DNA from 3 places in the Buttiauxella sp. JUb87 genome. Region 3 is predicted to be linked to each of the others. Evidence: riboswitches for the same ligand, from Rfam matches in the RefSeq annotation. Region 3 holds a riboswitch; each other region holds the start of a gene.
What was found. Region 3 has a riboswitch for cobalamin ahead of btuB (TonB-dependent vitamin B12 receptor BtuB). Riboswitches for the same ligand answer to the same signal wherever they lie in the genome.
Positions count from the first base shown of each region.

Region 1 (4,231 bases), on a different contig from region 3:
ACGACTTTGCCAAGCCGTGGAATCTGTTTTTTGACAGCGTCCTTGCTAATAATAGCTACCAGATAACCGGAAAACCCTGCTTCGAACACTATCTTAACGATGGTTCAGAAAGTGGAGTATGGGAAATAGACATGTATATTCCGGTGGCAGATCAAGTCTGATGCTAAAGGGGGCTTATGCCCCCTAACTTTGTGATGTTCATTCCATAAAAACAGGTACAATCCCGTTTTTTATTTTCTGGGGAACTGAGTGTGCGTCCTGACAAATCACTAAGCCCATTTGAGATCCGCATATACCGCAATTACCGTATCGTGCATGGGATCCGCATCGCACTGGCTTTTATTCTCACCTTTCTTATTGTTCATCTTCTGAAAGTGCCCGAAGGGACATGGCCGTTGATCACGCTTGTGGTGGTCATGGGGCCGATCTCTTTTTGGGGCAACGTCGTGCCACGCGCCTTTGAGCGAATTGGTGGGACGATATGCGGTGCAGTCATGGGACTTGTGGCGCTAAAACTTGAGCTGTTCTCGCTACCGCTGATGTTGGTGTGGTGTGCCATTGCCATGTTCATCTGCGGCTATCTGGCGTTGGGGAAACGCCCGTATCAAGCTCTGCTGATTGGTATCACTCTTGCGGTGGTGGTTGGCGCACCGGCAGGAGACATGGAAATTGCCCTTTGGCGCAGCGGCGATGTTATCTTCGGCTCGTTGCTGGCGATGTTATTTACCAGCATTTATCCGCAGCGCGCCTTTATCCACTGGCGCATACAAATGGCGAACTTCGTCACCGCCTTTGGCCGGGTTTACAACGCGGGCTTCTCACCTAATTTATTAGAGCGCCCCAGGCTTGAAAAACATTTACACAAAGTGTTGAGTGATGTCGTAAGAATGCGTGCACTCATCGGGCCAAGCAGCAAAGAAACGCACATTCAAAAGTCTATCTTCGAGGCGATACAAACCGTCAGCCGCAATCTGGTGTGCACTCTTGAGTTGCAGGTCAACGCTTACTGGGCATCAAGGGAAAGCCACTTCCTGATGATCAACGCACACACGCTGCGCGAAACGCAACAAATGACCCAGGGCACGCTTGCCGCTATCGCACTGGCCTTGCACGATGGCAACCCGTCGACGATTTCAGCGAACAATGAAAAGCTGACTGAAATCGTCAGCGAGTTGCGCGAGCTCATACAAAATGGCCAAAATGGGAAACTTCAGGAAACGCCTATTCATGGTTACGTCTGGCTGAGTCTGGAACTTGCTCGTCAACTAGAATTGCTGTCGCAGTTGATCTGTCGCGCGTTACGCAAATAATTGCTCAGCCTGGTGTGAATTGCTGGTTTCGATTCAGCAGCAATTGAGGTTAAGATAGCGAAACAATGAATTATCAGCGGCTGCCGCTACCATTAAGGTTATCTTATGGCGGCTGTCTTAACGAATCCGAGTATGAAATTAGCAGGGGTATAAAAATGGAACCAATCAAACCATCTTTCCAGGACGTGCTTGAGTTCGTGCGTCTGTTCCGTCGCAAAAACAAACTGCAGCGTGAAATCCAGGACGTACAGAAAAAGATCCGCGATAACTCAAAACGTGTTCTGCTGCTTGATAACCTGAGCGACTACATCAAACCGGGTATGAGCATTGAAGCTATTCAAGGCATCATCGCCAGCATGAAAACCGACTATGAAGACCGTGTTGATGACTACATCATCAAAAACGCTGAACTGTCTAAAGAGCGTCGTGAAATTTCCAAAAAACTGAAAGTAATGGGCGAAATCAAGGCCGATTAATTAGCTGTCGTAGGGTGGATAAGCGAAAGCGTCATCCACCGTTTGCGCCAGTGTTGTCGGATGGCGCTTCGCTTAGCTGACCTACGCAGAGTTTTTCCAACAGTGTTACCAACCGCCGCCAGGCGGTTTTTTTTATCCCCAGTCTCTGGGGGGCAGATACGCGTCAGCGACATTTACCGTAAAGATTAAAAAATCAGTAAAAATTGTCATAGCGCAACTCTCGAAATCTATTAGCTTTTACACTGTGTCTGCTTTTAAATATTTAAGAGTGTGATGCTTTGAAGGTCATGCTCGCAATAACTGACTCGTTTATGCCACGCGATTAACCAAAATAGTCCGTGGCTGGGAAGGGGGTGACAATCCCCCGCAGCCCCCGCTGCTGTGATGCCGACGAACCCGCAAAACCACTGATCTAATGATTGGGAAGGGCGGGCGAGAGAGACGCTAAGCCAGAAGACCGACTTGTCATCCTTATTCTCAACAACTCCTTCGGTGGGAAGTCAGTTGTCATCAGATGCGTGCAGCCTCAGGGTGCGCGTACGTGCTGACATCCGTGCTTTGCCGAAACAGTGATAAGGCAACCATGGCAGCGGCAGCAAAACACGCATTCGTCATTGCAGGCACCAGCAGCGGCTGTGGTAAAACCACCGTCATGCTCGGGCTGCTCCGCGCCTTCATGCAACGCAACCTTCGCGTTCAACCCTTCAAAATTGGCCCCGACTATCTCGACAGCAGTTGGCACAGTGCAGTAAGCGGCATTGCCTCGCGCAATCTCGATGCTTTCATGTTGCCCACTTCCACGCTAAATGGTTTGTTCGCTAAACAAATGCAGCACGCAGATGTCGCCGTCATCGAAGGGGTGATGGGGTTGTACGACGGCTACGGCACCGACCCCAACTATTGCAGCAGCGCCGCGATGGCAAAACAGCTCGGTTGCCCGGTGATATTGCTGGTCGACGGCAAAGCGGTGTCTACCTCCATTGCCGCCACTGTCATGGGCTTCCAGCGCTTTGACCCAACGCTAAACATCGCAGGCGTTATCCTCAATCGCGTCAACAGCGACAGCCACTACCAGTTACTTGCTGATGCCATCACCCGTTACTGCGGCTTGCCCGTCTTAGGGCGCTTGCCGGTGATGGCCGATGTCGAGTTACCGTCGCGCCACCTCGGCCTGGTTCCGGCACAAGAACACTCCCCGCAAGATGAACACTGGCAGCGCCTGGCGCAGCAAATTGAAGAAACCGTTAACCTCGACCATCTTCTGGCGTTATCTCGCCTTAATACCCTGCCTCAGGGTGCTGCGCCCGCCATTGCTGATGCCGCACTGGCCGACGGGCTAACACTCGCCCTTGCTGAAGACGAAGCTTTCAACTTCTACTATCCCGATAACCTCGAAATGCTCGAGCACGCCGGGGTGAAAATCCAGCGCTTCAGCCCGCTGCATGACGCAAAAATCCCTGACTGCCAGATGATTTGGCTTGGCGGTGGTTACCCCGAAGTCCATGCGGCAAAACTCGCCGCGAACAGTCGCATGCGCGAATCCCTGCAAGCTGCCCATCAACAGCACATTCCGCTGTATGCCGAATGTGGCGGCTTAATGTATTTGGGCGAAACGCTGACTGACAGTGAAGGCGAAACCCACGCCATGTGCGGCGTGTTGCCAGGCCATAGCCAGATGGGCCAACGCCTGACACGTTTTGGCTATTGCGAGGCCACCGCTGTGCAAAACACCTTGCTGGCGAAAAAAGGCGAAACCTTGCGTGGCCACGAATTTCATTACTCCGATTTCAACGGCCCGTTGCCCGCAGCGTTGGATTGCTGCAAATGGCGTGATGGTGTCGCCGTTTCCCGCTGGCAGGGAGGCGTTCAGCAGCAGGCGACTTTTGCCAGCTACCTGCATGTCCATTTCGCTCAACGCGCGAATTTGCTCACCCCCTGGCTAACGCTTGCGAGGAATCACCTATGACATTGCTTGCCTGGGGCGTGGCCTGGCTGCTGGATTACTGGTTTGGCGACCCGCCGCACTGGCCTCATCCGGTGCGCTGGATAGGCAATCTAATCACCGTATCCCAACGCATTATTCGCCAATTCTGCAAAAGTGACCGCGCGCTGAAAATCGGTGGTGGCGTGCTGTGGCTGGTGGTGGTCGGCACCACATGGGGCGTGAGCTGGGGCGTATTGTATCTCGCCAACCTGCTGCATCCGTGGCTCGGGTGGTTAGTCGAAGTGTGGATGATTTACACCGTACTTGCCGCACGTTGCCTGAGCGATGCCGCACTCGACGTTTACCGCGCGCTCAAACATGGAACCCTGGCCGAAAGCCGCGAAAAATTGTCGTGGATTGTTGGGCGCGACACCTCGCAACTTGAGCGCCCGCAAATCACCCGCGCGGTGGTAGAAACCGTGGCTGAAAACAGTGTCGATGGCGTGATTGCTCCGCTGTTT
Region 1 is NZ_SNVY01000001.1:1,167,347-1,171,577, reverse strand. Features, by position in the region: gene sbmC (DNA gyrase inhibitor SbmC) at 1-161, shown strand, start outside; gene EC843_RS05605 (FUSC family protein) at 252-1,310, shown strand; gene EC843_RS05600 (DUF496 family protein) at 1,466-1,786, shown strand; cobalamin riboswitch at 2,090-2,267, shown strand; gene EC843_RS05595 (cobyrinate a,c-diamide synthase) at 2,370-3,752, shown strand; gene cbiB (adenosylcobinamide-phosphate synthase CbiB) at 3,749-4,231, shown strand, end outside.
Region 1: another riboswitch for cobalamin. It lies ahead of EC843_RS05595 (cobyrinate a,c-diamide synthase); the one in region 3 lies ahead of btuB (TonB-dependent vitamin B12 receptor BtuB).

Region 2 (4,231 bases), on a different contig from region 3:
TGACGCTGGCGCTTATCCCCCCTACAACGGCTATCCCGTAGGCCGGATAAGCGCAGCGACCTCCGTCACTCTCGGCGTAACTGGTGGATGACGCTGACGCTTATCCCCCCTACAACGGCTATCCCGTAGGTCGGATAAGCGCAGCAACCTCCGTCACCCTCGGCGTAACTGGTGGATGACGCTGACGCTTATCCCCCCTACAACGACTATCCCGTAGGCCGGATAAGCGCAGCGACCTCCGTCACCCTTGGCGTAACTGGTGGATGACGCTGACGCTTATCCCCGCTACAACGGCTATCCCGTAGGCCGGATAAGCGCAGCGACCTCCGTCACCCTCGGCGTAACTGGTGGATGACGCTGACGCTTATCCCCCATACAACGACTATCCCGTAGGCCGGATAAGCGCAGCGACCTCCGTCACCCTCGGCGTAACTGGTGGATGACGCTGACGCTTATCCCCCTACAACGGCTATCCCGTAGGTCGGATAAGCGCAGCGACCTCCGTCACCCTCGGCGTAACTGGTGGATGACGCTGACGCTTATCCCCCCTACAACGGCTATCCCGTAGGCCGGATAAGCGCAGCGACCTCCGTCACCCTCGGCGTAACTGGTGGATAACGCTGACGCTTATCCCCCCTACAACGACTATCCCGTAGGCCGGATAAGCGCAGCGACCTCCGTCACCCTCGGCGTAACTGGTGGATGACGCTGACGCTTGTCCCCATACAACGGCTATCCCGTAGGTCGGATAAGCGCAGCGTCATCCGACACCATTAACGGTGATCACAGCAAGGCCACGCCGCCTTCGACCATCTTCAACAAGTGATGCATCGGCCAGTGTGGAGTTAAGCGTTTTTCCGTCAATAGCCCTATCACCCGCTCTACATCATGCTTGTTGCGGTCTAACAACAACCCCACCACGCTGCCGCTGTGCGCGACATTAATACCGTAGAGATCGCACTCTTCAACCAGTGATAACAAGACGTTAAATTCCGGTTTAGGCAAAATATTCTGGCTCGCCACGGCGCTAAGCGTGGCGGCTTCACCCATCAAACGTGGGTTGTTCTGCGCGCACGCTTGCTGAATTTTCCCCCAGGCTGTTTCCAGTTCAGGGGCATGCCGTTGCAGCAACGTGTTTCTTTCCATGCGGTGATAATCTGCGGTCCGCAAAGTCAGTGGGCTTTCAAGCACCAGCAGATCCAGCGCCGGTTGCGAGTCACAGGCGATGCGCGTAGCACCTTTGTTATGGTCAAACAACGTCAGGCTGCGAAAAATAGTGCTGTCGGTGGGTTCGAGTGCAACACACTGCGCCGCCAGTGCTTGTTCACTGAGTTCACGGCCTAAATAACTCGCGGTAGCGAGCGCCGTGGCGGCGATATCTGCGGTGCTACTGGCCATTCCCTTGGCGAGCGGAATCGTCGAGTGGCGCTCAATGCGTATTTCACGGCTCAACTCTGCGGGATATTGCCAGTGCGCCAGCAGCTGTTTCACCATTGCGCGCGACAGAGGAAGTTCGCTTGCTAGCGGAGCGCCAGTGGTGACTTCAACGGTGCTGTACCAGTCCACCGGACACGACACCAGCTTTTCGCCGCCAACAATCCACCCCTGGATAAGCTCGCCACAGGATGCAGGACACTGAGCTACTGCCACATTGACCACCTTTTTCACTCAATTATATCTGCGCGATAGTGACATGGCGCTTTATAGGATTTATTGATTTTCCACAATATAGCTTAATCAGCCATGGCGGTAAAAAGAATAAAGATGTTATATCTGCGCGCTAATAATATGGCTTTGATTTATTTTCATATTAATATGATTTATTTTCATGAACTTATTTGTCTATTTGGTGTAAGGGGTTATTTCATTTAAAAGTGAGGTTTTGTTATTGCTTTACGAAAAGGTAATTAATTGTGGGGCGTGTCAAAGTAAGCAAATTTAATTGGTCTGATAAATTGTCGTAGCGCAATAATTTAATTTCTTAGGCGCTATAACCTGTGTCGAGTTTTTATTTGGCGATATTCAACAGAATTCTTAAATTATGTTTCCACGTATGCGCAACAGTGAATTTACGGCATACGCGGTTAACTGCAATGCTAATAGATACACCACATTGTGTGGTTGGGAAGGGGGTTTAAATCCCCCGCAGCCCCCGCTGCTGTGATGCTGACGAACCCGTGATACCACTGATCGTAAGATTGGGAAGGACGGGTGAGAGTGACGCTAAGCCAGAAGACCAGTCTGTTAGCTAAAAACAACAACTTCGGTGGGAAGTGGGTTGCTCAGAAGCGTCGAGTCGCAAGACTGGGTCAACGCACATCCTGGCACCCGTACCGCCCAGAACAGGATTGGGGTATGGCAGCCAGGAAAAGGACATTCATTGTTGCAGGCACTTCCAGCGGATGTGGCAAAACCACGGTTACGCTGGGTTTGCTTAGCCTCCTCACACAGCGCGGATTGCGCGTACAACCCTGCAAAGTTGGCCCTGACTATCTTGATACTGGCTGGCATAGCGCCGTGACCGGGACTGCCTCCCTGAACCTTGACCGTTTTATGCTGCCGGTTGCCACGTTAAATGCGCTGTTTGCCGAACGTATGCAGCATGCGGATGTGGCGGTGATTGAAGGCGTGATGGGGCTGTTTGATGGCTACGGCATCAGTCCTGATTATTGCAGCACCGCAGGGATGGCGAAGCAACTGAACTGCCCGGTGATTCTGCTGGTCGATGGGAAAGCTGTTTCGACGTCGATTGCCGCGACGGTCATGGGGTTTCAACATTTTGACCCCGCATTAAAGCTGGCGGGCGTGATCGTCAACCGCGTGAATAGCGAAAGCCATTATCAGTTGTTGAAAAGCGCTATTGAACGCTACTGCGGCGTGCCGGTGTTGGGCTACGTTCCCCGTGTTGAAGGGGTTTCGTTACCGGAAAGGCATTTGGGGCTGGTCACCGCACGCGAGTCGGTCGTCAATTCACAACCCTGGGCAGACTTCGCCAGCCAGCTTGAAAAAACGCTGGATATCGACCAGTTGCTGGCACTCAGCGTCTGTGATGCGCTCCCTTCAGGGGCGTGGCCTGAACTGCCAGCCGCCGGCAGCGGAGCAGGGTTAACGCTGGCGCTGGCTGATGACGAGGCGTTCAACTTCTATTACCCCGATAACATTTCTCTTCTTGAGCGTGCTGGCGTGCGCATCGTGCGCTTCAGCCCGCTGCATGACAGCCAGTTACCGGAATGTCAGATGATTTGGCTCGGCGGTGGCTATCCGGAACTCTACGCCGAAAAGCTGTCTGCGAACCACACCATGTGCGCTCAAATCCTCGCAGCCCACCAACGAGGCGTGGCGATTTATGGCGAATGCGGTGGCTTGATGTACCTCGGCAGTTCGCTACAAGACAGCCACGGCGCGACTTATCCGATGGTCGGCGCTATTCCCGGCCATAGCGCGATGGGCAAAAAATTAACCCGCTTTGGCTACTGCGAAAGCCGGGCGCTGGCGCCCACCTTGCTGGCTGACACAGGCGAAACGCTGCGTGGTCACGAGTTTCATTATTCTGAATTTACGCCGCAAATCCCTGCGGTGATGGCGTGCAGCAAAACCCGCGACGGCGCAGTTTTACAGGCGTGGTCGGGTGGCTGGCAGGTGGGAAATACCTTCGCCAGCTATCTGCATATTCATTTTGCCCAGCGTCCCACGCTGCTTAATCGCTGGATAAGTGCAGCCTGGAGAGCGAAATGACACTCCTGGCCTGGGCGGTGGCGTGGATTCTGGATCGTCTGCTGGGCGACCCTCACCACTGGCCGCATCCGGTGCGCTGGATTGGCGCACTGACAGCGTTGGCACAACGTATCGTCCGGCGTTACTGCCGTAGCGAAGCGGCCTTGTCCATCGGCGGTGGTTTGATGTGGCTCTGCGTGGTTGGCACCACCTTCGGCGTGGCGTGGGGGCTGCTGCATTTTGCCAATGCCATTCACCCCTGGTTGGGCTGGATTGTCGAAGTGTGGATGATTTTCACGGTGCTTGCTGCCCGCAGCCTCGATGACGCCGCGCGTGACGTGGAGCTGCCGTTAAGTGAGGGCAATCTCGAGGAAAGCCGCAAAAAACTCGCCTGGATTGTCGGGCGCGACACTTCCCAATTGCAAATGCCGCAAATCAATCGCGCGGTAGTGGAAACCGTTGCGGAGAACACCGTGGACGGCGTGATAGCACCACTGTTCTTTTTACTGCTCGGCGG
Region 2 is NZ_SNVY01000007.1:72,923-77,153, forward strand. Features, by position in the region: gene EC843_RS19375 (GHMP kinase) at 784-1,650, opposite strand; cobalamin riboswitch at 2,085-2,260, shown strand; gene EC843_RS19380 (cobyrinate a,c-diamide synthase) at 2,356-3,735, shown strand; gene cbiB (adenosylcobinamide-phosphate synthase CbiB) at 3,732-4,231, shown strand, end outside.
Region 2: another riboswitch for cobalamin. It lies ahead of EC843_RS19380 (cobyrinate a,c-diamide synthase); the one in region 3 lies ahead of btuB (TonB-dependent vitamin B12 receptor BtuB).

Region 3 (4,231 bases):
AAGCATAAATGTAGTGCAGGTCAGGCAAAAGCTGCCGGACTTCATCATACACAGAAAGCCCACCGACACCGGAGTCAAAAACCAGTACGGTGGGACGTGTATTAGAAGGTATAGCTGCCAGAGAGATAGTATTCCCGTCCTGGGGTTTGATAGCCATAAACCGTCTCGTAATCTTTATCGAACAGGTTGGCGATTCTACCACGAACAGTGAGATGAGAGGTGACCGGATATGAAGCCGCTACATCAACTGTGCTATAACTCGGCAAAATTTGCTGAGTCGGGTTATAAGCAGAGGTGTTGTTGTCGTAGCGTTTGCCGTAATACTGCCACGCTACATCCATATTCACGTTAAACATCACCCAGTCGAGCTGGTACTTAGCCTGGCGCTTAGCGCGGCGAGCCAGCACTTCATCACTCTGGTCATCACGCGGATCCATATACTGCAACGTTAGCTTATGAGTAAAGATGCCAGTATCCACGCTACCGACCCATTCCAGTCCTTTGATAGTCGCAGATTTGATGTTGTCATAAGACCCGTCATAAGTGACCGGATCGGAGTAGTAGGTAATCAGATTTTCAATCGTGTAGTGATAAGCAGACAAACGCCAGTCCACAGGACCGGTTAATCCTTCAAGCCCAGCTTCCCATTGCTTGGATTCTTCTGGTTTCAGATTTGGATTGGAGTCGATGCCAAAGCGCGTGGAGCCATATTGTTGCCCGAGGGAAGGTGCAAGGAAACCCGTGCCATAAGAAACTGTCGCACGATACCCTTCAACGAATTCCCATCCAGCCGCGGTTTGCCATGTACCGTGCCAACCGAATTGCTCGTCGTGGTCTTCACGACCTGAAGCTTCCAGGGTCACATCGCCAAACTGCTGCTGACCACTCAAGTAGACGCCCGTGTTATCACGGTTATAACTGTCAGACATGACTGTGTCAGAAGAAGTCAGACGCTGTTGCTGCCAGTCAATACCTGCGCTGATCGAGCCATTCCCGACAACAAAGTTGTTACCCCACTGGACGTTGCGTTGGGTCATATAGTCGAGCGTCGTACCGTCGTTATAGCGGCCATACACGCTGCTATAGTTATAGTCCTTCACTTTTTGATAGCTCGCCAACAGCTGCGAAGAGTAGATCCCGGAATGGAAACGCAGGCCCGCATCGTAGTTCTGGTTATAGAGTTGATGCTCGTCTGCGCTATACGCCGGAGTATAAGGAGGCGCACCTAAATCGTAATCGCTGTTGTTGGAATAGCCATAAGTACGGAAGAAGCCGTCAAACTCCTCGCTAAACTTATGCTCCAGGCCAGCCCAATAGCTTTTGCTACGGTAACCATCTCTATCGTTATCACCGCTATAAGTAGAATGCGGCTGAACGTTAAAACCCTTAGTGGTTTCGTATGAGCCAGACACTGTCGCTACCGTATCGCCAAAACGCTGGCGCCAGGTACCGTCATATTGCTGATAGCTATCCGAACCCACACCCGCATTGATTTGCGACTTTTCTTCATCGCTCTGCGTGATGATGTTAACCACGCCGCCAATCGCGCCAGAACCGTAAACCGCGGAACGTGGGCCACGAATGTATTCCACGCGCTGCACTAAAGAAATCGGGATTTGGCTAACATCCGAGGAGTTGGAAATGCCAGGGCGGGCAAGCGGAATACCATCCACCAGCACCAATACATGGCTGGCGCTGGTGCCACGGACAGACATTGAAGAACTCTGCCCAAGACCACCATACTGAGCAATATCGACGCCAGGTAAACGACGCATGACATCGTTCATCGATTTTGCCTGCCATTGGTCGATCTCTTCCCGGGTCACAATATCAGTTGGCGCCAGAACGGTATTGACGGGTTGCTGAAAACGGTTGGCCGTTACCACCAGAGTATCGTCAGAATTGCTGTCTTGCGCCCAGCCTGAAAAAGCCGTTACGGACAGAGCCGTAAGCAGCGAAAGTTTTTTTACCATCATTTTAATAAGCATCCGCTTTCCAATAAGGATGCCGCAGACATAACCGATAGCACGCGATAGTTATGCAGATTGCGACGTATACCGGCAGGTCTTCGGGCTTGGAGGTGTGTGACTACTGGATGATGACTTCCCGCTTTGTTTAGCAGTGTCTGCACTTGGCGCTCATCCCACCGTTCCTTACCGCTGCGCGTCAGCCCCAGAGTTGCACTGGGTTCCCTTTTAACTCATGTAAAAAGGCCGGAAGTGCTATGCTACGATTTTGTTAATAAGATTGTCCAGACACATCAAAATGCAACAGCACTGGACATCATCAACCTATTCCCTACAATCGCCGCGTAGTTTGACTTTATTAACAGGTAGCAGATCATGACTCCCGAACATCTCCCAATTGAACAGTACGACGCGCAACTGGCCGAAAAAGTCGCCCGCTTGCAAAGCATGATGGCCCCTTTTGCAGCACCAGCGCCGGAGGTGTTCCGTTCGCCAACCAGCCACTATCGGATGCGTGCTGAATTTCGTATCTGGCATGATGAAGACGACCTGTACCACATCATGTTTGACCAGGAGACAAAGCAGCGCATCCGGGTTAACACCTTCCCGGCAGCCAGCTCACTTATCAACGCGTTGATGCCTGCGATGCTCGACGGCGTGCGTGATATTCCCGCCCTGCGCCACAAACTCTTCCAGATTGATTATCTGACGACGATGAGCAACCAGGCGGTTGTCTCGATGCTTTACCACCGGAAATTGGGTGAAGAGTGGCAGCAACACGCTGAAGCACTGCGCGACAATCTGCGGGCTCAGGGTTTCAATGTTCATTTAATTGGCCGTGCGACCAAAACCAAAATCGAGCTGGATCAGGATTTCATCGATGAGCGTTTGACTGTTGCCGGTAAAGAGATGATTTATCGCCAGGTGGAAAACAGTTTCACGCAACCCAACGCGGCGATGAATGTTCATATGCTGGAATGGGCGCTGGATGCCACGCACGGTTCAAAAGGCGACCTGCTGGAACTGTATTGCGGTAACGGTAACTTCTCGCTGGCACTGGCTCGCAACTTTAATCGCGTGCTGGCAACTGAAATCGCCAAGCCGTCTGTTGCTGCCGCGCAATACAATATTGAAGCGAATGAAATTGAAAACGTGCAAATCATTCGTATGGCCGCGGAAGATTTTACCCAGGCGATGAATGGCGTGCGCGAGTTTAACCGCCTGAAAGGTATCGACCTGAAAAGCTACCAGTGCGAAACCATTTTCGTCGATCCACCACGCAGTGGTCTGGATGCTGACACCGTGAAAATGGTGCAGGCGTATCCGCGCATCCTTTATATCTCCTGCAACCCGCAAACCCTTTGCGAGAACCTGGAAACATTAAGCGAAACCCATAACGTGTCACGGCTGGCGCTATTTGACCAATTCCCGTACACGCACCATATGGAATGCGGTGTGTGGCTAACACGCAAATAGCAAAACGGACGCCTCGGCGTCCGTTTTTGTTTTAGAGCAGGCTGCTATTCCGTCACCTGGGATTTACGAGCGCGGATTTTAATACCAATCCAGAACAACAATGCGACCGAAAGTACCGCTGGCAAGAAGTTGGAGCCAATAGCTGGATATTCAGCGCGTACAACTGCGCTATACAGCAACACGCCCAACACGAAACAAGCCGCTGCGATACTTGGCAAACCCACCGGCATCGTGCGGTTTTGGTAGCGTTGATGCAAACAGTACACCGTCAGCACCAGCGCGATAATTGGAAAAATGGAAAACGGCACAACCGAGCTGAACACTGCGGCAAACGTTCCGTTGATCGCAAGGCCTGCAATAAACGCTAACCCGAGCGTACCTCTATCTTGTAACTGTTTCATTGCCCTTCCTTCATTCACTCTTCAGATATTTGAGCCAATGCCATTTTTTCTTGCTCCCGGCGATACCAGTAATACGCACCTTTGGAAATCATGCGCAACTGAAGTACCAGACGCTCTTCAAGCTGACGACGCTGATCGGCATCGACGTCTAACGCTTCGGCACCAGCACTAAAAACAATCGTCACCATCGCTTCTGCCTGCGCTTCAGTAAAGCTGCGCGACATACGATTTTCGAGTTCCAGATAATCAGCAAGTTCCGCAATAAAGTGCTGAATTTCACGCGCGACGGCGGCACGAAATGCGGCTGACGTTCCAGAACGCTCACGTAAAAGCAAACGGAACGCGTTGGGATTATTACCGATAAATTCCATAAATGTTGAGACGGAG
Region 3 is NZ_SNVY01000011.1:852-5,082, forward strand. Features, by position in the region: gene murI (glutamate racemase) at 1-157, opposite strand, end outside; gene btuB (TonB-dependent vitamin B12 receptor BtuB) at 102-1,973, opposite strand; cobalamin riboswitch at 2,042-2,233, opposite strand; gene trmA (tRNA (uridine(54)-C5)-methyltransferase TrmA) at 2,343-3,443, shown strand; gene EC843_RS21795 (YijD family membrane protein) at 3,488-3,844, opposite strand; gene fabR (HTH-type transcriptional repressor FabR) at 3,859-4,231, opposite strand, start outside.